3 regions of the Paenibacillus sp. FSL R10-2736 genome follow, and region 1 is predicted to be linked to each of the others. Evidence: a T-box and tRNA genes for the amino acid it is inferred to sense, from the RefSeq annotation. Region 1 holds a T-box; the other regions hold tRNA genes.

Evidence for each region. A T-box is a leader RNA that pairs with one kind of tRNA and senses whether it is charged. The one in region 1 lies ahead of metG (methionine--tRNA ligase), so its partner is inferred to be a tRNA-Met.
Region 2: it has a tRNA-Met gene. The T-box ahead of metG (methionine--tRNA ligase) is inferred to sense a tRNA for this amino acid. The anticodon was not compared.
Region 3: it has a tRNA-Met gene. The T-box ahead of metG (methionine--tRNA ligase) is inferred to sense a tRNA for this amino acid. The anticodon was not compared.

What each region holds. Positions count from the first base shown of each region.
Region 1 is NZ_JBBOBN010000001.1:4,230,521-4,237,504, forward strand. Features, by position in the region: gene NSQ73_RS18375 (hypothetical protein) at 1-42, opposite strand, end outside; gene NSQ73_RS18380 (site-2 protease family protein) at 110-1,195, opposite strand; T-box leader at 1,270-1,539, shown strand; gene metG (methionine--tRNA ligase) at 1,656-3,317, shown strand; gene NSQ73_RS18390 (aldo/keto reductase) at 3,818-4,768, opposite strand; gene NSQ73_RS18395 (helix-turn-helix transcriptional regulator) at 4,943-5,758, opposite strand; gene NSQ73_RS18400 (creatininase family protein) at 6,022-6,792, opposite strand; gene NSQ73_RS18405 (NUDIX hydrolase) at 6,819-6,984, opposite strand, start outside.
Region 2 is NZ_JBBOBN010000002.1:1,504,639-1,511,622, forward strand. Features, by position in the region: rRNA gene NSQ73_RS34590 (16S ribosomal RNA) at 1-454, shown strand, start outside; rRNA gene rrf (5S ribosomal RNA) at 580-696, shown strand; tRNA gene NSQ73_RS34600 (tRNA-Ile) at 741-817, shown strand; tRNA gene NSQ73_RS34605 (tRNA-Ala) at 847-922, shown strand; rRNA gene NSQ73_RS34610 (23S ribosomal RNA) at 1,123-4,051, shown strand; tRNA gene NSQ73_RS34615 (tRNA-Asn) at 4,114-4,189, shown strand; tRNA gene NSQ73_RS34620 (tRNA-Ser) at 4,193-4,282, shown strand; tRNA gene NSQ73_RS34625 (tRNA-Glu) at 4,429-4,500, shown strand; tRNA gene NSQ73_RS34630 (tRNA-Val) at 4,506-4,581, shown strand; tRNA gene NSQ73_RS34635 (tRNA-Met) at 4,615-4,691, shown strand; tRNA gene NSQ73_RS34640 (tRNA-Asp) at 4,696-4,773, shown strand; tRNA gene NSQ73_RS34645 (tRNA-Gln) at 4,868-4,942, shown strand; tRNA gene NSQ73_RS34650 (tRNA-Lys) at 4,970-5,045, shown strand; tRNA gene NSQ73_RS34655 (tRNA-Leu) at 5,062-5,145, shown strand; tRNA gene NSQ73_RS34660 (tRNA-Gly) at 5,153-5,227, shown strand; tRNA gene NSQ73_RS34665 (tRNA-Arg) at 5,238-5,314, shown strand; tRNA gene NSQ73_RS34670 (tRNA-Pro) at 5,467-5,540, shown strand; tRNA gene NSQ73_RS34675 (tRNA-Gly) at 5,553-5,623, shown strand; gene NSQ73_RS34680 (helix-turn-helix transcriptional regulator) at 5,844-6,794, shown strand; gene katA (catalase KatA) at 6,888-6,984, opposite strand, start outside.
Region 3 is NZ_JBBOBN010000001.1:590,668-597,651, forward strand. Features, by position in the region: rRNA gene NSQ73_RS02655 (16S ribosomal RNA) at 1-973, shown strand, start outside; rRNA gene NSQ73_RS02660 (23S ribosomal RNA) at 1,269-4,197, shown strand; tRNA gene NSQ73_RS02665 (tRNA-Asn) at 4,260-4,335, shown strand; tRNA gene NSQ73_RS02670 (tRNA-Ser) at 4,339-4,428, shown strand; tRNA gene NSQ73_RS02675 (tRNA-Glu) at 4,575-4,646, shown strand; tRNA gene NSQ73_RS02680 (tRNA-Val) at 4,652-4,727, shown strand; tRNA gene NSQ73_RS02685 (tRNA-Met) at 4,761-4,837, shown strand; tRNA gene NSQ73_RS02690 (tRNA-Asp) at 4,842-4,919, shown strand; tRNA gene NSQ73_RS02695 (tRNA-Phe) at 4,939-5,014, shown strand; tRNA gene NSQ73_RS02700 (tRNA-Thr) at 5,035-5,110, shown strand; tRNA gene NSQ73_RS02705 (tRNA-Tyr) at 5,116-5,201, shown strand; tRNA gene NSQ73_RS02710 (tRNA-Trp) at 5,207-5,280, shown strand; tRNA gene NSQ73_RS02715 (tRNA-His) at 5,307-5,382, shown strand; tRNA gene NSQ73_RS02720 (tRNA-His) at 5,432-5,507, shown strand; tRNA gene NSQ73_RS02725 (tRNA-Gln) at 5,526-5,600, shown strand; tRNA gene NSQ73_RS02730 (tRNA-Gly) at 5,607-5,681, shown strand; tRNA gene NSQ73_RS02735 (tRNA-Cys) at 5,689-5,762, shown strand; tRNA gene NSQ73_RS02740 (tRNA-Leu) at 5,792-5,870, shown strand; gene NSQ73_RS02745 (aldo/keto reductase) at 6,024-6,944, opposite strand.

The DNA.
Region 1 (6,984 bases):
ACACACTCCAATGACCCCGCACCATACGAATGACTTGCGCATAGTTGTACCCCCTGTTCTTCTTGATTCTATACAGCTTTGACGAATCAGGGGCTTCATAAACGAATCCTTACAGATTTACATTGCCAACGATATGCACAAGGTACATCATGACGCCGAGAAAGCCTGCGAGTACAAAATAAGCAATACCATATCTCCAGCGTGACGCGGCCGGCACATCATAATATTTATCATTATCAAACACTGTAAAACTGACCTCACACTGCATCTTCAGCTGCAGCTTAGTATCTACATACAGCTGGTCGAGCTGCACGATCCGGACTTTGCTGATAATAGACTGTACTGGCATAGTCGTTGTACCGTAGTAGTCCAGATTGTCCCAGCGGACACCAAGATATTGCTGGCGGTTCAAATCACTGTAGGTGGTAAAAGGCAGTTCCCTTTTGTGCTCAGGTCCGGGAATCAGATACCCTTGATCCTGCAAATCTTCAATCGGTATCAGGAAGCTCTTCAATACGGCATGCATCTGATTCTTCGTGCGCCGGCTGATATATTTCTTGTACATGTCATAGGCAAATAACATCCAGATAATACCGAACAGAATAGATTTCAAATAGATGATCACTGCCAGACCTCCAACCAGACCCACCACCCATAACCACCGGGTAACCGCAGTTGCAATTCTTCCCCCATCCAGCGGATGAATCGGCAGCAGGTTGATCAGGTTTATAAAAAAACCGACATAAGCCAGTGAATACAGCAGCGGGCTGTGATAGTAATAAGCTGCTCCGAAGACGGCGGCCGCGCCAATGCTCCCCAGAATGGGACCTCCAAAAGCAACGTAGGCTTCCTCTCTGGCATCCAGCGGTTGTTTCTTCATCGTAATTAATGCACCCATAAAAGGAACAAACAGCGGTGCGCTCACCGGCAGCCCGATCCACTTGGCAGCGATAACATGGCCTATCTCATGAACGAATAATAAGGCAACGAAGCCCACTGCAAATTGCCATGGTGAGATCAGTGCATAGGCCCAGATAGACACCATCATCGAAATCAGCGGTCCCGCAATCTTCCCCAGCTTAAGCAGAGACAGAATGGTTTTTCCCTTCAGCAGCAGCAGTACTCCCGCGCTACCAAGCCATCCCATTATGCCTGAGCTTTTCTTTTCCTGCTTTTTTTCCGGCAAAAGTCTCATTCTCCTTTATCTCTATATCTGGTGTTGACATAAGCCATCACCTGCATATATGATATCCAGTAATTAGGATAACCACAATAGCTATGAAGAGAAAGAGTACCTTGGCAATTCTTTCACAGAGAGCTCCGGCCGCTGAAAAGGAGCAAAGAAAACCCACGGGAATATGGTCTCAGAGCTGCGCATCGAAGCCCGCATAAACGGGACGTAGGCTGCGCCGGAACCCGCATCCGTTACCATGCTAGGGTATACCCGCAGGCTTATGCGGACGTACCTGAAGAGGTGGATGCCGCAAGGCATTGATGAATTTGGGTGGTAACACGTGAGCACAGGCTCTCGTCCCTTTTGGGGATGAGAGTCTTTTTTGTGCGCTTAGAAATCTAAACATGTTCTCAGAAACGGGATTTGTCCGAATCCGTTTCAAGGAAACATCTGTCAACAAAACTTATAGGAGGACAATGACATGACAAACATTTTTATCGGAGGGGCTTGGCCGTATGCCAATGGCTCCCTGCATCTGGGCAGGCTTGCGAGTATTCTGCCGGGAGATATCCTGGCCCGCTATCACCGTGCCAAAGGCGACGCTGTGCTGTATGTCTCCGGCAGTGACTGCCATGGCACTCCCGTCGCTGTGCAGGCGGCGCAGGAAGGTGTATCCCCTGGTGAATTCGCCAGCAGATATCATCAGGAATTCACAGATTGCTTCCGTTCGCTTGGATTCACCTATGACTTATACACCCGGACCGATCAGGAGCATCACCACAGTGTGGTGCAGGAGCTGTTCCTTAAGCTGCTGGATAACGGCCATCTGTACCAGAAGTCTACGCTCCAATGCTACTGTGAGCAGGATCAGCGCTACTTGCCGGACCGCTATGTAGAGGGAATCTGCCCGGTCTGCGGACAGCAGGCCCGGGGTGACCAATGTGATTATTGTTCTACGATACTCGACCCGGTTGACCTGCTGGAGCGTACCTGCAAAATCTGCGGAACCCCGCCGGTGCTGCGTTCCACCCTGCATTATTATTTGTCACTGTCCAGCTTCCAATGCGCACTCTCAAATTATGTGGATTCTGCGCAGGGCTGGAGAGACAATGCTGTGCGTTTAACCCGCAGATATCTGCAGGAAGGACTGCAGGACCGCGCCGCAACGCGGGATCTGGATTGGGGGGTAGATGTTCCCGTTGATGGCTTCACGGACAAAAAAATCTATGTGTGGATTGAAGCGGTCAGCGGCTATCTGTCCGCCAGCAAGCAGTGGGCTGCCGGGACCGGCAACCGCTGGGAGGATTTCTGGCTTGAATCCACTGAGAACAAGGACGCCGGGTACCCTCCCATTACAGCCTATTATGTGCATGGCAAGGATAATGTCCCTTTTCACAGCCTGATCTGGCCGGCTCTGCTGCTGGGTGCTGGAGACCTTCATCTGCCGGACCGTATCTTCTCCTGTGAATACATGACTCTCGAAGGGGAGAAATTCTCCACAAGCCGTAACTGGGCCGTCTGGGTGCCGGATATTCTCAGCCGCTACGACCCGGATTCCATCCGGTATTTCCTGACGGCGAACGGTCCTGAGAAACGGGATGCCGACTTCTCGTGGAGAGAATTCATCTACAGCCATAACAGCGAGCTGCTGGGTGCCTTCGGTAATTTCGTCAACCGCAGTCTGGTATTCGTGAATAAGTTCTGGAATGGCGAGGTGCCTGAGGGCACACTGGATGCCGCATGGGCCGGCAGCATTAATACACTGTACAGTGAGACCGGGAGACTTATTGAGGGGGGCAGCTTCAAAGAAGCGCTCGAGCATGTCTTCACCCATATCCGCCAGGCCAACAAATATTTCGATCAGCAGCAGCCGTGGCTGCAGACTAAGAATGACCCCGCCGCCTGTGCCAGCACGCTGTATACCTGTGTACAGATCATTGCTAATCTGTCCAACCTGTTGAACCCGTTCATTCCATTCTCCTGCGGCAAGATCAGGGGGTTTCTGGCCCTTGAACAGCCTGTCTGGCAGCCGGTAGCCGTTCCGGCGCATCAGCGGGTGCAGGGGCTGGAATTATTGTTCGAACGGATTGATGTGGCGCGGATTGAGGAGGAGACCGAGCGGCTTAAGAGCTTGCAGCGCTGAGGCGGAAAACTTCATCATCCCCTCGTCAGATGGCTGATGAGGCGGACTGAGATTCCTCTATTCCTGCAAATCAGGCAGATTCCCGGGTCAATCGGACTGAGAATCTCTTATATGCCCGGCCACCCCTCATTTTGGGGCCGGATGAACAAAATAACGGAATCTCAGTCCGTTGCAGCCTCAAAAAGCTTCTTTTTAGGGGATATGGTCCTCTCAGTCCGCTTCACTTTCGCCATGAACACTTGCTCCAGTAAACCTGTTACTCGTCACCTGTTACTTGTTACCTGTCACCTGTCACCTGTCGCCTGTCACCTGTCACCTGCTACCTTTTACTTGTTACCTATTTCCGTTTTCGCAAGAATCCGAACACTGGTGATATGCCGGTACAACTCAAAAAAGCGTCCTTATCCGCAGACCGCTCACAAAAACAAGCGGTGCAGATAAGAACGCTTTTGGATTTCAATGCATAACTGATGCTGCTGCAACTTTCAACTATTCAGCCCTTAATGGCCGGGAAAGCGCCCTCCGGCTGCAACACCCTGCGGGGAGATCCGCTCGATCCGGGCCAGATCATCCGCTGACAATACCACCTGCAACGCGCCGAGATTATCTTGTACCCGCTCCAGCCGCTTTGTTCCCGGGATCGGCACAATTTGCTCACCCTGCGCAAGCAGCCAGGCCAGCGCAAGCTGCGAAGGAGCACAGTCCTTCTCGGCTGCCATCTGCCCGATCAGCGAGACCACTTCGAGATTCCTGGCGAAATTCTCTCCCTGGAACCGCGGGTAGCTACGGCGGTAATCGTCCGGCGGCAGGTCGTCGAAGCTTTTAATCTGACCGGTCAGAAATCCGCGGCCCAGCGGACTATAAGGAACGAATCCGATGCCCAGTTCTTTGACCAGCGGCAGTATTTCATCCTCCACCTCCCGGCTCCAGAGCGAATATTCTGTCTGCAGTGCCGTAAGGGGATGTACCGCATGTGCGCGGCGTATCAGCTCAGGTGAAGCTTCCGATAAGCCAATGTAGCGGATCTTCCCTTCCTTGACCAGTTCAGCCAGCGTGCCTATAGTCTCCTCGATTGGTGTGTTCGGATCAGGACGGTGCTGATAATACAGATCAATATAATCCATACCGAGATGGTATAAGCTGGCATCTACGGATTTTTTGATATAAGCCGGATCACCCTTGGGGCCCTGAGTATGCGTAATGCCAAATTTGGTCGCAATAACCGCTTTATCCCGTCTGCCCTTAAGCGCGCGGCCCACGAGCCTCTCATTGCTGCCAAAACGCTGCTGCGCGAAATCTCCATAGATATCTGCTGTGTCCAGCAGGGTTACTCCCAGGTCGAGTGCCCCATGGATCACTTTTACCGACTCTTCGTTCTCCGGCATCATCATCGTTCCTAGTCCCAGAGCCGATACTGTCAACCCTTCGTTTCCGAGTGTTCTTGTCTGCATTTGGTTGTCTCCCTCTTTTCCCGGTGAAAGATTCTTCGGATATGTCCCTATTCTAACCTTCCTGCCATGGAGCAGCCACAGTACGTTTATGCTAGTAAGATCATTACCAGGGAACAGAACAGCACAGAACAGAAATAGAAGCAGACCGGCCGTCCAAGTGACTTCATTCGATTCTCAGCTCTCTGCCACCACAGGTGTATAAATACAGATATGCAGACCCGGATGATCGGCCAGACTCGCAACGGAGTTAATGTCATAGGTCACAGATTGATTCGTGCTTAGACTTTGTATGACTACGCGATTTACTTTTTTGCCTTGAATGTTGTGCAGCTTCCACATCTCTGCGAAATCCATACTGTCCTCACAGAGCTTCACTACCATGTCTTTGTACCAGGGATCGTGCAGATGCATGTCATAATAGGTTCTGAACACAGCTACTGAATAGAGCGCGAACTCCTCCCAATTCAGCATCCGGCGGCGCAGCCCCTGATCGAGAAACAATAGACGGAGCATAATACGCTCGGAAGCAGGCAGCTTCCCGAAATTGCTAAGAACTTCACCCGCCTTATCATTCCAGGCTAGAACCTCCGACCGCTCATTCGTAATAAAAGACGGATAAGACAGCTGGCTAATAATATCCCGCCACTGCGGATTCAGCCCGGGACTCACAGTATTAATAGAAGGAACTGTATCCGGGTTCCCTGGATTCCACAGCTCGAACAGATGCGTCCGCTCATCAGGCGTCAAGCGCAGGGCCTGGCTGAGACTCTCCATAATCTCTCTGGAAGCAGTAACTTCTCTGCCTTGCTCCAGCCACGTATAATAGGTGCTGCTGACACCCGCCAGAATCGCCACTTCCTCCCGCCGTAGTCCGGGTGTTCTGCGCTGGCTGTTCGTTTCCTTAAGCCCGGCAGCTTCAGGCTGCAGCCGGTCCCGACGTGATTTCAGATACTCTCCAAGCCGCTTGAACTTTGAATTCTCATCGCTCATAAACTAACCTCTTCTCACAGCAATTGGTGTCCCTATTCTACCTTATTCTCTGCCGTTCACAAACTTACACGGAACTCGGACTTGAGAAGCTATAACATAATCTCTCGCAAAAAAAGCTGCAGAACACCCTTCGCGTCGCACCGTGATCAATAGAAATAACCCCACTTGCTTCTCCAAGCCGCTGTCGCGGTTAATTGGACGAAGCCTATGGGGCTTAACTAACTCGCATGTGTCTTTCTTTCTGCTGCTTGCCTATGTTTCCATTACTGCCTGGAAGCTTCAGCCTGACTAATCTCAACAGCCTGTGCAGCAATCTTCTGCAGTTCGGCTGCGATAGCCTCCACAGAGCCCTTCCACAGCTTGCGTCCTAATTCTTCGCTGGCATGAGTCGGATCGCCAATGACACCCGTTGCCGAGTACCTGGTGAAGTCGAGTCCGGGATCGTCCAAAACCGGTTCAGTACTGCCGGGATTCTCAATCAGCTCCTCACGGATGCACTCTGGATGTTTGTAGAGTCCCAGTGATGTGGTGAAGCTGTCGGCATGACCACCCGGAATATGCGGATCGGCATGTGTACACCAGACCTCATGGAACGGATGATGCGGAATATGAACCCTGGCTTTTCCTGCATACTCCTGATTAAATTTCACAGCCACCTGGTTCAGCATATGTCCGCCGCAGCCGCGCATAATCACCAGCTGCTTGAAGCCCTGGTCAGCCAGTGAAACCAGAACCGCATAGATCACATCCTCATACACCTTCTGCGGGATGTCGATGTAGCCATAGCCGTAATTGCGGTGCTCGGGAGTTGGACCAAATGGAATCGTCGGAATTACCAGCGACTTCACACCGTAGCTCAAATTTGCCATAGTTGCTGCTTCAATAGACAGCTCGGTAGCCAGCCAGATATCAAAATCCACCGTCGCATGCGGCCCCTGCTGCTCCGTGCAGCCGGTTGGAATAATAGCCATATAGCCTTCGGCTGCTTTTTGCTTAATCTCCAGAAAAGTTAATTTCCCATATTCTACGTTCATCTATAATCTCCTTATATGGTACTGCATCATATCTTCCTGCTCAGACTTACTGTAAATTCGGGCTTGGTCTGGTAGGCCATATAAGCGACTGTACCGTCAAATGCCAGATAAGCTTCATAACGGGTGCGGATAGCAGGGCTGGTAATCATCTCAAGCACTTTATCCCGGCTGACCCAATAGCTCTCCGATGTT
Region 2 (6,984 bases), on a different contig from region 1:
AGTCCCGCAACGAGCGCAACCCTTGACTTTAGTTGCCAGCAGGTAGTGCTGGGCACTCTAGAGTGACTGCCGGTGACAAACCGGAGGAAGGTGGGGATGACGTCAAATCATCATGCCCCTTATGACCTGGGCTACACACGTACTACAATGGCCGGTACAACGGGAAGCGAAACCGCGAGGTGGAGCCAATCCCAGCAAAGCCGGTCTCAGTTCGGATTGCAGGCTGCAACTCGCCTGCATGAAGTCGGAATTGCTAGTAATCGCGGATCAGCATGCCGCGGTGAATACGTTCCCGGGTCTTGTACACACCGCCCGTCACACCACGAGAGTTTACAACACCCGAAGTCGGTGGGGTAACCCGCAAGGGAGCCAGCCGCCGAAGGTGGGGTAGATGATTGGGGTGAAGTCGTAACAAGGTAGCCGTATCGGAAGGTGCGGCTGGATCACCTCCTTTCTATGGAGAATCGTCACCTGCAACGGTGACATTCAAATCGGAAGCTAAAGCTTCCACAATAGAACCTTCGGGTTCGGACACTCACTCGTGTTCAGTTTTGAAAGAGCAAGTCTCTTTCGTATGCGTTTGGTGGCGATAGCGGAGGGGTTCCACACGTACCCATCCCGAACACGACCGTTAAGCCCTCCAGCGCCGATGGTACTTGGACCGAAGGGTCCTGGGAGAGTAGGACGCCGCCAAGCGAACAATCAATTTATTGGTTGATTCACAATGTTATCTGTTATATGGGCTTTTAGCTCAGTTGGTTAGAGCGCACCTCTGATAAGGGTGAGGTCGGTGGTTCGAGTCCACCAAGGCCCACCATATAACATTTTAGAATTGAATACCTATATGGGGCCATAGCTCAGCTGGGAGAGCGCCTGCCTTGCAAGCAGGAGGTCAGCGGTTCGATCCCGCTTGGCTCCACCAATACTTCTTTACAAGATTATATGCAAGAACTTGATCCTTGAAAACTGGATACCGAAACGAATTTGCGTTTTAGAACATCTTTTAGCTGAAACTTGTGTAAGCAAGTTGAAATAGTTATTAGTTGATACAATTCATTCGTCAGGAAATAACGGGCTTTGAAGCAATTCAATGTTCAATATTTCTCCTGCGGAGAAAATTGTGGTTAAGCTAATAAGAGCACACGGAGGATGCCTAGGCGCCAGGAGCCGACGAAGGACGTGGCGAACAACGAAACTGCCTCGGGGAGCTGTAAGCAAGCTTTGATCCGGGGGTGTCCGAATGGGGAAACCCAGCTGTGGTAATTCGCAGTTACTCATTTCTGAATACATAGGAAATGTAGAGGCAGACCAGGGGAACTGAAACATCTAAGTACCCTGAGGAAGAGAAAACAATAGTGATTCCGTCAGTAGCGGCGAGCGAACGCGGAACAGCCTAAACCAAGGGGCTTGCCCCTTGGGGTTGTGGGACGTCTCACATGGAGTTACAAAGGAATATGGTAGGCGAAGAGGTCTGGAAAGGCCCGCGATAGAGGTAAAAGCCCTGTAGCCTAAACTGTGTTCTCTCCGAGACGGATCCCGAGTAGTGCGGGGCACGTGAAACCCCGTATGAATCCAGCAGGACCATCTGCTAAGGCTAAATACTACCTGGCGACCGATAGTGAAACAGTACCGTGAGGGAAAGGTGAAAAGCACCCCGGAAGGGGAGTGAAATAGAACCTGAAACCGTGTGCTTACAAAAAGTCAGAGCCCTATTACTGGGTGATGGCGTGCCTTTTGTAGAATGAACCGGCGAGTTACGTTTAACATGCAAGGTTAAGGTGAGAAGCCGGAGCCGCAGCGAAAGCGAGTCTGAATAGGGCGATTGAGTATGTGGACGTAGACCCGAAACCGTGTGATCTACCCCTGTCCAGGGTGAAGGTGCGGTAACACGCACTGGAGGCCCGAACCCACGCATGTTGAAAAATGCGGGGATGAGGTGGGGGTAGCGGAGAAATTCCAATCGAACTCGGAGATAGCTGGTTCTCCCCGAAATAGCTTTAGGGCTAGCCTCGGTGAATGGAGTGGTGGAGGTAGAGCACTGATTGGGTGCGGGGCCCGCAAGGGTTACCAAGCTCAGTCAAACTCCGAATGCCATTAACTTCTTGCCGGGAGTCAGACAGTGAGTGCTAAGATCCATTGTCAAAAGGGAAACAGCCCAGACCATCAGCTAAGGTCCCCAAGTGTGTGTTAAGTGGGAAAGGATGTGGAGTTGCACAGACAACCAGGATGTTGGCTTAGAAGCAGCCACCATTGAAAGAGTGCGTAATAGCTCACTGGTCGAGTGACTCTGCGCCGAAAATGTAACGGGGCTAAACACACCACCGAAGCTATGGCTAGATACTTTGTATCTGGGGTAGGGGAGCGTTGTATGTAGGTTGAAGGTGTACCGTAAGGAGCGCTGGACAGCATACAAGTGAGAATGCCGGTATGAGTAACGAAAAGATCAGTGAGAATCTGATCCGCCGAAAGCCCAAGGTTTCCTGAGGAAGGCTCGTCCGCTCAGGGTAAGTCGGGACCTAAGGCGAGGCCGAAAGGCGTAGTCGAAGGACAACAGTTTGAAATTACTGTACCACCGTAATCCGCTATGAGCGATGGGGTGACGCAGGAGGGTAGTGACGCGGACTGATGGATGTGTCCGTCTAAGCAGTGAGGCTGATGTGTAGGCAAATCCGCACATCATTAAGGCTGGGCTGTGATGGGGAGCGAAAATTGTAGTAGCGAAGGTCATGATCTCACACTGCCAAGAAAAGCCTCTAGCCAGGAGAAGGTGCCCGTACCGCAAACCGACACAGGTAGGCGAGAAGAGAATTCTAAGGCGCGCGGAAGAACTCTCGTTAAGGAACTCGGCAAAATGACCTCGTAACTTCGGGAGAAGAGGTGCCTCGGTAGGGTGAATAGCCCGAGGGGGCCGCAGTGAAAAGGCCCAAGCGACTGTTTAGCAAAAACACAGGTCTGTGCGAAGCCGCAAGGCGAAGTATACGGGCTGACGCCTGCCCGGTGCTGGAAGGTTAAGGGGAGTGGTTAGGAGCAATCCGAAGCTGTGAACCGAAGCCCCAGTAAACGGCGGCCGTAACTATAACGGTCCTAAGGTAGCGAAATTCCTTGTCAGGTAAATTCTGACCCGCACGAATGGCGTAACGACTTGGGCGCTGTCTCAACGAGAGATCCGGTGAAATTTTAATACCTGTGAAGATGCAGGTTACCCGCGACAAGACGGAAAGACCCCATGGAGCTTTACTGCAGCTTGATATTGAATTTGGGTACGATCTGTACAGGATAGGTGGGAGCCGTTGAGGCAGGAGCGCAAGCTTCTGCGGAGGCGCCGTTGGGATACCACCCTGATCGTATCTAGGTTCTAACCTAGTGCCCTTACCGGGTACGGGGACCGTGTCAGGCGGGCAGTTTGACTGGGGCGGTCGCCTCCTAAAGAGTAACGGAGGCGTTCAAAGGTTCCCTCAGAATGGTTGGAAATCATTCGAAGAGTGCAAAGGCATAAGGGAGCTTGACTGCGAGACCTACAAGTCGAGCAGGGACGAAAGTCGGACTTAGTGATCCGGTGGTACCGCATGGAAGGGCCATCGCTCAACGGATAAAAGCTACCCTGGGGATAACAGGCTTATCTCCCCCAAGAGTCCACATCGACGGGGAGGTTTGGCACCTCGATGTCGGCTCATCGCATCCTGGGGCTGAAGTAGGTCCCAAGGGTTGGGCTGTTCGCCCATTAAAGCGGTACGCGAGCTGGGTTCAGAACGTCGTGAGACAGTTCGGTCCCTATCTGTCGTGGGCGCAGGAAATTTGAGAGGAGCTGTCCTTAGTACGAGAGGACCGGGATGGACGTACCGCTGGTGCATCAGTTGTTCCGCCAGGAGCATGGCTGAGTAGCTACGTACGGACGGGATAAGCGCTGAAAGCATCTAAGCGTGAAGCCCCCCTCAAGATGAGATTTCCCAATTAGTAAGACCCCTTGAAGACGACGAGGTAGATAGGTTGGAGGTGGAAGTGCAGCAATGCATGGAGCTGACCAATACTAATCGGTCGAGGGCTTATCCAAATTTTTAATACGCAGATTCGTTTCGGATTCAGTTTTCAGGCGATCAAGCCTGATATGTATATTCCCTGATAGCTCAGTTGGTAGAGCACTCGACTGTTAATCGAGTTGTCACAGGTTCGAGTCCTGTTCGGGGAGCCATCTGGAGAGGTGTCCGAGTTTGGCCGAAGGAGCACGATTGGAAATCGTGTAGGCGCCACAAGCGTCTCGAGGGTTCGAATCCCTCTCTCTCCGTAGCAATACCTTCCCTGTAAAGGGATGAGAACCCTCAGTGGTTCGTTGGAGTATAGGCTTCGTTAGCACAGCTTCGCAATCTCGTAACGAAGTGAAGAGTATCCCTCACTCTCCGTAGATTTACCTTACAAGTAATTAAACAGCATGGCTCGTTGGTCAAGGGGTTAAGACACCTCCCTTTCACGGAGGTAACATGGGTTCGAATCCCATACGAGTCATATATGGAGGCTTAGCTCAGCTGGGAGAGCATCTGCCTTACAAGCAGAGGGTCGGGGGTTCGAACCCCTCAGCCTCCACCATCTATCTTTAACAGAATAGATCTTTAACATTGACGCGGGGTGGAGCAGCCCGGTAGCTCGTCGGGCTCATAACCCGAAGGCCGCAGGTTCAAATCCTGCCCCCGCAACCAATTTGGAACCGTGGTGTAGTTGGCCTAACATGCCTGCCTGTCACGCAGGAGATCGCGGGTTCGAATCCCGTCGGTTCCGCCATCTTTATTGTATGAAGGTATCAGGGATTGAGCATCCTATATCTCGAAGTATAGAGTATCCACCCGATTCCGTAGTGTTTGCTAATTATTAATATTGGGGATTAGCCAAGCGGTAAGGCAACGGACTTTGACTCCGTCATTCATAGGTTCGATTCCTATATCCCCAGCCATTTCATTTATGAATGCTTCTCTTATGAGAGCCATTAGCTCAGTTGGTAGAGCACCTGACTTTTAATCAGGGTGTCGAAGGTTCGAGTCCTTCATGGCTCACCATTTTCTTATAAAGTGTGCGCGTGTGGCGGAATGGCAGACGCACCAGACTTAGGATCTGGCGTTTCACGACGTGGGGGTTCAAGTCCCTTCACGCGCACCATGTTTTTGCGGACGTGGCTCAGCGGTAGAGCATCGCCTTGCCAAGGCGAGGGTCGCGGGTTCGATTCCCGTCGTCCGCTCCATATAGATTTTGCGCCCTTAGCTCAGCTGGATAGAGCGTTTGACTACGAATCAAAAGGCCGGGAGTTCGAATCTCTCAGGGCGCGCCATTTATACTTCTTTGAATCATCAAAGTGTCCTCAGGATTCGAACGAGTTCGTTGGAGCATCAGCTTCGATAGCACCACTTCGCAATCGGATGCGTAGCATTGGCATCTCTCAGGGCGCGCCATTATTACTTTGCAGTATAGCTTTTATATTAACGGGATGTAGCTCAGCTTGGTAGAGCACCTGGTTTGGGACCAGGGGGTCGCATGTTCAAATCGTGTCATCCCGATATTTCATCTTTGCGGGTGTAGTTCAATGGTAGAACTTCAGCCTTCCAAGCTGATAGCGTGGGTTCGATTCCCATCACCCGCTTAAATAATAGTTATAGAAACCCTTGATATTCAAGGGTTTTTTTTGTTTTTTCTACATGGGGCGGAAGTATTGGCTTATTAAAAATGCACAGTGTATGCTGGTGACTGCTCTATGCGCTGATAATGCTATATTATGCAGACAGCCATGTTTATATAGACCTGTTATATTAGAACTATGGAAGTACAGGCACTATTTACTTGGAAGTTGAGGAGCATTTATTATGACAGACAAAGTAATACGGATTTTCAAGATCATTAACGCCATCCAGTCGAATCCCGGGATTACGGCTGCGGATCTGGCATTCCGGTGCGAGGTGAATATTAGAACGATTTACAGGGACTTGGATGTAATCAGTCATTTTGCACCGGTGATGAACGAGGGGAGAGGAACAGGTTATAAGTTTATGGGGAAATTCTTCTTATACCCGCTGGATTTCTCCGAGCAGGAGGCAATGGCCTTCTCTCTGCTGCCCTCCGTGCTGGCACCCGGCAAAATCCCCCCAGGTTTTCTGTCTGCCTTTGACAAAGTCATGGGCACACATCTGAAGGAGAAATCCAAACAGAATGGAATGCTTGAGAATATTTCAGATATTATTCAAATGGGCAAGCCTGCTTACCGCAAGGAGAGCCGGAATTTCCTGCAGCCGCTGATCGGGGCGATTATGGAGCAACGGCGGATTCGTACGGTATATCACTCGCAATTGCGTAATGAGACAACGCAGCGGGAGATTGATCCTTATTATTTGATTCCGCGTGACCAGAGATTCTATCTGATTGGCTATTGCCACCTGAAGAGGGCGATCCGGACGTTTCGTATCAGCCGTTTTCTGCAGGTAGAGGTGACGGATACCCCCTTCGACAAAGGGGATTTCAATATTAAACAGTATCTGAAAAATACCTGGTCGATCGACCGGGGCAATAAGAATACCACCTTCAAAGTGCGGTTTCATCCGGAGGTAGCGCGTTACATCAAAGAAGAGGAATTGTTCGTGCACCCGCGAATGACCGACGAGGAAGACGGAAGTCTGCTATTTGAAGTCACCGTCAATAACGACAAGGAATTTATTAAGTGGATTCTGCAATATGGCCCTAACGCCGAGATTCTTGAGCCGGTATCCGCGAGACAGGGACTGAAGCAGCAGCTGGAGCAGTGGATGAATGTGTATCATTAGGCTATATACATAGAAAATGCAAATACGATAATCCCAAGAAACCCCTGACTGATGAAGTCAGGGGTTTCTGTGCGCTGAAGGATGCAAGTGGAGTTACTCCGGTATCACCAGTCCCAGTCCGTCTGCGATACGCCGGCCAAATTCCGGATCTGCTTTGTAGAAATGGCCAATCTGGCGAAGCTTGATCTCA
Region 3 (6,984 bases), 3.6 Mb from region 1:
AGCGCGCGCAGGCGGTCATTTAAGTCTGGTGTTTAAACCTTGGGCTCAACCTGGGGTCGCACTGGAAACTGGGTGACTTGAGTACAGAAGAGGAAAGTGGAATTCCACGTGTAGCGGTGAAATGCGTAGATATGTGGAGGAACACCAGTGGCGAAGGCGACTTTCTGGGCTGTAACTGACGCTGAGGCGCGAAAGCGTGGGGAGCAAACAGGATTAGATACCCTGGTAGTCCACGCCGTAAACGATGAGTGCTAGGTGTTAGGGGTTTCGATACCCTTGGTGCCGAAGTTAACACAGTAAGCACTCCGCCTGGGGAGTACGGTCGCAAGACTGAAACTCAAAGGAATTGACGGGGACCCGCACAAGCAGTGGAGTATGTGGTTTAATTCGAAGCAACGCGAAGAACCTTACCAGGTCTTGACATCCCGATGAAAGCATTAGAGATAGTGCCCCTCTTCGGAGCATCGGAGACAGGTGGTGCATGGTTGTCGTCAGCTCGTGTCGTGAGATGTTGGGTTAAGTCCCGCAACGAGCGCAACCCTTGACTTTAGTTGCCAGCAGGTAGTGCTGGGCACTCTAGAGTGACTGCCGGTGACAAACCGGAGGAAGGTGGGGATGACGTCAAATCATCATGCCCCTTATGACCTGGGCTACACACGTACTACAATGGCCGGTACAACGGGAAGCGAAACCGCGAGGTGGAGCCAATCCCAGCAAAGCCGGTCTCAGTTCGGATTGCAGGCTGCAACTCGCCTGCATGAAGTCGGAATTGCTAGTAATCGCGGATCAGCATGCCGCGGTGAATACGTTCCCGGGTCTTGTACACACCGCCCGTCACACCACGAGAGTTTACAACACCCGAAGTCGGTGGGGTAACCCGCAAGGGAGCCAGCCGCCGAAGGTGGGGTAGATGATTGGGGTGAAGTCGTAACAAGGTAGCCGTATCGGAAGGTGCGGCTGGATCACCTCCTTTCTATGGAGAATCGTCACCTGCAACGGTGACATTCAAATCGGAAGCGTAAGCTTCCAAAACTCAGGTTTAGGCCTGTTACTCACTCGTTGGTCAGTTTTGAGAGTTCAAACTCTCAAGTAAGACACTTGATCCTTGAAAACTGGATACCGAAACGAATTTGCGTTTTAGAACATCTTTTAGCTGAAACTTGTGTAAGCAAGTTGAAATAGTTATTAGTTGATACAATTCATTCGTCAGGAAATAACGGGCTTTGAAGCAATTCAATGTTCAATATTTCTCCTGCGGAGAAAATTGTGGTTAAGCTAATAAGAGCACACGGAGGATGCCTAGGCGCCAGGAGCCGACGAAGGACGTGGCGAACAACGAAACTGCCTCGGGGAGCTGTAAGCAAGCTTTGATCCGGGGGTGTCCGAATGGGGAAACCCAGCTGTGGTAATTCGCAGTTACTCGTATCTGAATACATAGGATACGCAGAGGCAGACCAGGGGAACTGAAACATCTAAGTACCCTGAGGAAGAGAAAACAATAGTGATTCCGTCAGTAGCGGCGAGCGAACGCGGAACAGCCTAAACCAAGGGGCTTGCCTCTTGGGGTTGTGGGACGTCTCACATGGAGTTACAAAGGAATATGGTAGGCGAAGAGGTCTGGAAAGGCCCGCGATAGAGGTAAAAGCCCTGTAGCCTAAACTGTGTTCTCTCCGAGACGGATCCCGAGTAGTGCGGGGCACGTGAAACCCCGTATGAATCCAGCAGGACCATCTGCTAAGGCTAAATACTACCTGGCGACCGATAGTGAAACAGTACCGTGAGGGAAAGGTGAAAAGCACCCCGGAAGGGGAGTGAAATAGAACCTGAAACCGTGTGCTTACAAAAAGTCAGAGCCCTATTACTGGGTGATGGCGTGCCTTTTGTAGAATGAACCGGCGAGTTACGTTTAACATGCAAGGTTAAGGTGAGAAGCCGGAGCCGCAGCGAAAGCGAGTCTGAATAGGGCGACTGAGTATGTGGACGTAGACCCGAAACCGTGTGATCTACCCCTGTCCAGGGTGAAGGTGCGGTAACACGCACTGGAGGCCCGAACCCACGCATGTTGAAAAATGCGGGGATGAGGTGGGGGTAGCGGAGAAATTCCAATCGAACTCGGAGATAGCTGGTTCTCCCCGAAATAGCTTTAGGGCTAGCCTCGGTGAATGGAGTGGTGGAGGTAGAGCACTGATTGGGTGCGGGGCCCGCAAGGGTTACCAAGCTCAGTCAAACTCCGAATGCCATTAACTTCTTGCCGGGAGTCAGACAGTGAGTGCTAAGATCCATTGTCAAAAGGGAAACAGCCCAGACCATCAGCTAAGGTCCCCAAGTGTGTGTTAAGTGGGAAAGGATGTGGAGTTGCACAGACAACCAGGATGTTGGCTTAGAAGCAGCCACCATTGAAAGAGTGCGTAATAGCTCACTGGTCGAGTGACTCTGCGCCGAAAATGTAACGGGGCTAAACACACCACCGAAGCTATGGCTAGATACTTTGTATCTGGGGTAGGGGAGCGTTGTATGTAGGTTGAAGGTGTACCGTAAGGAGCGCTGGACAGCATACAAGTGAGAATGCCGGTATGAGTAACGAAAAGATCAGTGAGAATCTGATCCGCCGAAAGCCCAAGGTTTCCTGAGGAAGGCTCGTCCGCTCAGGGTAAGTCGGGACCTAAGGCGAGGCCGAAAGGCGTAGTCGAAGGACAACAGTTTGAAATTACTGTACCACCGTAATCCGCTATGAGCGATGGGGTGACGCAGGAGGGTAGTGACGCGGACTGATGGATATGTCCGTCTAAGCAGTGAGGCTGATGTGTAGGCAAATCCGCACATCATTAAGGCTGGGCTGGGATGGGGAGCGAAAATTGTAGTAGCGAAGGTCATGATCTCACACTGCCAAGAAAAGCCTCTAGCCAGGAGAAGGTGCCCGTACCGCAAACCGACACAGGTAGGCGAGAAGAGAATTCTAAGGCGCGCGGAAGAACTCTCGTTAAGGAACTCGGCAAAATGACCTCGTAACTTCGGGAGAAGAGGTGCCTCGGTAGGGTGAATAGCCCGAGGGGGCCGCAGTGAAAAGGCCCAAGCGACTGTTTAGCAAAAACACAGGTCTGTGCGAAGCCGCAAGGCGAAGTATACGGGCTGACGCCTGCCCGGTGCTGGAAGGTTAAGGGGAGTGGTTAGGAGCAATCCGAAGCTGTGAACCGAAGCCCCAGTAAACGGCGGCCGTAACTATAACGGTCCTAAGGTAGCGAAATTCCTTGTCAGGTAAATTCTGACCCGCACGAATGGCGTAACGACTTGGGCGCTGTCTCAACGAGAGATCCGGTGAAATTTTAATACCTGTGAAGATGCAGGTTACCCGCGACAAGACGGAAAGACCCCATGGAGCTTTACTGCAGCTTGATATTGAATTTGGGTACGATCTGTACAGGATAGGTGGGAGCCGTTGAGGCAGGAGCGCAAGCTTCTGCGGAGGCGCCGTTGGGATACCACCCTGATCGTATCTAGGTTCTAACCTAGTACCCTTACCGGGTACGGGGACCGTGTCAGGCGGGCAGTTTGACTGGGGCGGTCGCCTCCTAAAGAGTAACGGAGGCGTTCAAAGGTTCCCTCAGAATGGTTGGAAATCATTCGAAGAGTGCAAAGGCATAAGGGAGCTTGACTGCGAGACCAACAAGTCGAGCAGGGACGAAAGTCGGACTTAGTGATCCGGTGGTACCGCATGGAAGGGCCATCGCTCAACGGATAAAAGCTACCCTGGGGATAACAGGCTTATCTCCCCCAAGAGTCCACATCGACGGGGAGGTTTGGCACCTCGATGTCGGCTCATCGCATCCTGGGGCTGAAGTAGGTCCCAAGGGTTGGGCTGTTCGCCCATTAAAGCGGTACGCGAGCTGGGTTCAGAACGTCGTGAGACAGTTCGGTCCCTATCTGTCGTGGGCGCAGGAAATTTGAGAGGAGCTGTCCTTAGTACGAGAGGACCGGGATGGACGTACCGCTGGTGCATCAGTTGTTCCGCCAGGAGCATGGCTGAGTAGCTACGTACGGACGGGATAAGCGCTGAAAGCATCTAAGCGTGAAGCCCCCCTCAAGATGAGATTTCCCAATTAGTAAGACCCCTTGAAGACGACGAGGTAGATAGGTTGGAGGTGGAAGTGCAGCAATGCATGGAGCTGACCAATACTAATCGGTCGAGGGCTTATCCAAATTTTTAATACGCAGATTCGTTTCGGATTCAGTTTTCAGGCGATCAAGCCTGATATGTATATTCCCTGATAGCTCAGTTGGTAGAGCACTCGACTGTTAATCGAGTTGTCACAGGTTCGAGTCCTGTTCGGGGAGCCATCTGGAGAGGTGTCCGAGTTTGGCCGAAGGAGCACGATTGGAAATCGTGTAGGCGCCACAAGCGTCTCGAGGGTTCGAATCCCTCTCTCTCCGTAGCAATACCTTCCCTGTAAAGGGATGAGAACCCTCAGTGGTTCGTTGGAGTATAGGCTTCGTTAGCACAGCTTCGCAATCTCGTAACGAAGTGAAGAGTATCCCTCACTCTCCGTAGATTTACCTTACAAGTAATTAAACAGCATGGCTCGTTGGTCAAGGGGTTAAGACACCTCCCTTTCACGGAGGTAACATGGGTTCGAATCCCATACGAGTCATATATGGAGGCTTAGCTCAGCTGGGAGAGCATCTGCCTTACAAGCAGAGGGTCGGGGGTTCGAACCCCTCAGCCTCCACCATCTATCTTTAACAGAATAGATCTTTAACATTGACGCGGGGTGGAGCAGCCCGGTAGCTCGTCGGGCTCATAACCCGAAGGCCGCAGGTTCAAATCCTGCCCCCGCAACCAATTTGGAACCGTGGTGTAGTTGGCCTAACATGCCTGCCTGTCACGCAGGAGATCGCGGGTTCGAATCCCGTCGGTTCCGCCATCTTTATGAAGAAATGTTCGGCTCGGTAGCTCAGTCGGTAGAGCAAAGGACTGAAAATCCTTGTGTCGGGGGTTCGATTCCCTCCCGCGCCACCATATTTTTTACAACTTAATATGCCGGTGTAGCTCAATTGGTAGAGCAACTGACTTGTAATCAGTAGGTTGGGGGTTCAAGTCCTCTCGCCGGCACCATCCTCGGAGGCTTAGCGAAGTGGCCAAACGCATCAGACTGTAAATCTGCTCACGTACGTGTTCGGTGGTTCGAATCCATCAGCCTCCACCATTTTTAGGGGCATAGTTTAAAGGTAGAACAACGGTCTCCAAAACCGTTGGTGTGGGTTCAATTCCTGCTGCCCCTGCCAAGTAATATCCTATAAAATTTAATATGGCGATCGTGGCGAAGTGGTTAACGCACCGGATTGTGGTTCCGGCATTCGTGGGTTCGAGACCCATCGGTCGCCCCATTTATTTTATAAGAGTTATAAGGCATTGCAATTAAATAAGCTTCATATGGCGACTGTGGCGAAGGGGTTAACGCACCGGATTGTGGTTCCGGCATTCGTGGGTTCGAGACCCATCAGTCGCCCCATTTTATTAAATCAAATGTTGGGGATTAGCCAAGCGGTAAGGCAACGGACTTTGACTCCGTCATTCATAGGTTCGATTCCTATATCCCCAGCCATTATATGCGGACGTGGCTCAGCGGTAGAGCATCGCCTTGCCAAGGCGAGGGTCGCGGGTTCGATTCCCGTCGTCCGCTCCATTTTTTTGGTGCCATAGCCAAGTGGTAAGGCAAAGCTCTGCAAAAGCTTTATCCCCAGTTCAAATCTGGGTGGCACCTCCATTATCTTTTAGTACTAATTCTATGTATACGCCGGCGTGGCGGAATGGCAGACGCGCTCGACTCAAAATCGAGTGGGAAACCGTGGAGGTTCGAGTCCTCTCGCCGGTATAATTTATGAAACTAGTCCCTTAGGAGTCTGACTCCTGAGGTTTTTTTATATTTCTACTCCATCTCAAATTAAGGATAAAACCCGCAACGAACTTAGATCCTCAAATTCGTTGCGGGTTTTAATGTGTTTTATATGTTGATGCTAAGACCCACTTAAGGAAGCACATTACCCGCTGCACGGTAGATCTCGTACCATTCCTGGCGGCTGAGGGTTATATCGGAAGCTTTGGCGATATCAAGCAAGCGCGCTGTGTTGGTGGTACCGACCACCGGCTGCATCTTAGCCGGATGGCGAAGGAGCCAGGCGATGGCGATGGCCGTATCTGCTACACCTTTTTCCGCAGCCAGACGGTTAATGACTTCATTCACCTCCGGGAACTTCTCATTGCCGAGGAATACGCCTTCAAAGAAACCGTATTGGAACGGTGACCAAGGCTGGATCGTCATATCATGCAGGCGGCTATACTCCAGGATGCCTCCATCATGGACAACTGATCCGGAATTTGTCATATTGACGTTGATCCCGGAATCGATCATGCCGGTGACCATTACGCTGAGCTGAAGCTGGTTGAACAGCAGGGGTTGCTTGACGTTCTTTTTCAGCAATTCAATCTGCAGGGGATTCTGGTTGCTGACGCCGAAGTGTTTCACCAAACCTCTGCTCTCCAGCTGATCAAAGGCTTCTGCTACTTCTTCAGGCTCCATAAGGGTGTCCGGGCGGTGCAGCAGCAGAACATCGACATAATCGGTCTTCAGGCGCTTCAGGCTGTTCTCTACCGAGCTCACAATATGCTCTTTGGAGAAGTCGAAGAAGCCATTACGGATCCCGCATTTGGTCTGGATCAGCAGTTGCTCACGCATGCCAGGACTTGCAGCCAGCACGTCGCCGAACACCTCCTCAGCTTTACCGGCAGCATAAATGTCAGCGTGGTCAAAAAAGTCTATGCCAGCCTCAAGGGCGCTGTGAATATGTACATCGGCCTCTTGTGGTGACAGATCTGCAATCCGCATACAGCCCAGGGAGATTTCAGCGACCTCCAGCGCACCATTAGCAACGTTAATTCTTTTTACCATTAATTATTCACTCCTTAAATGAAGGTACAGTGTTAAGCTT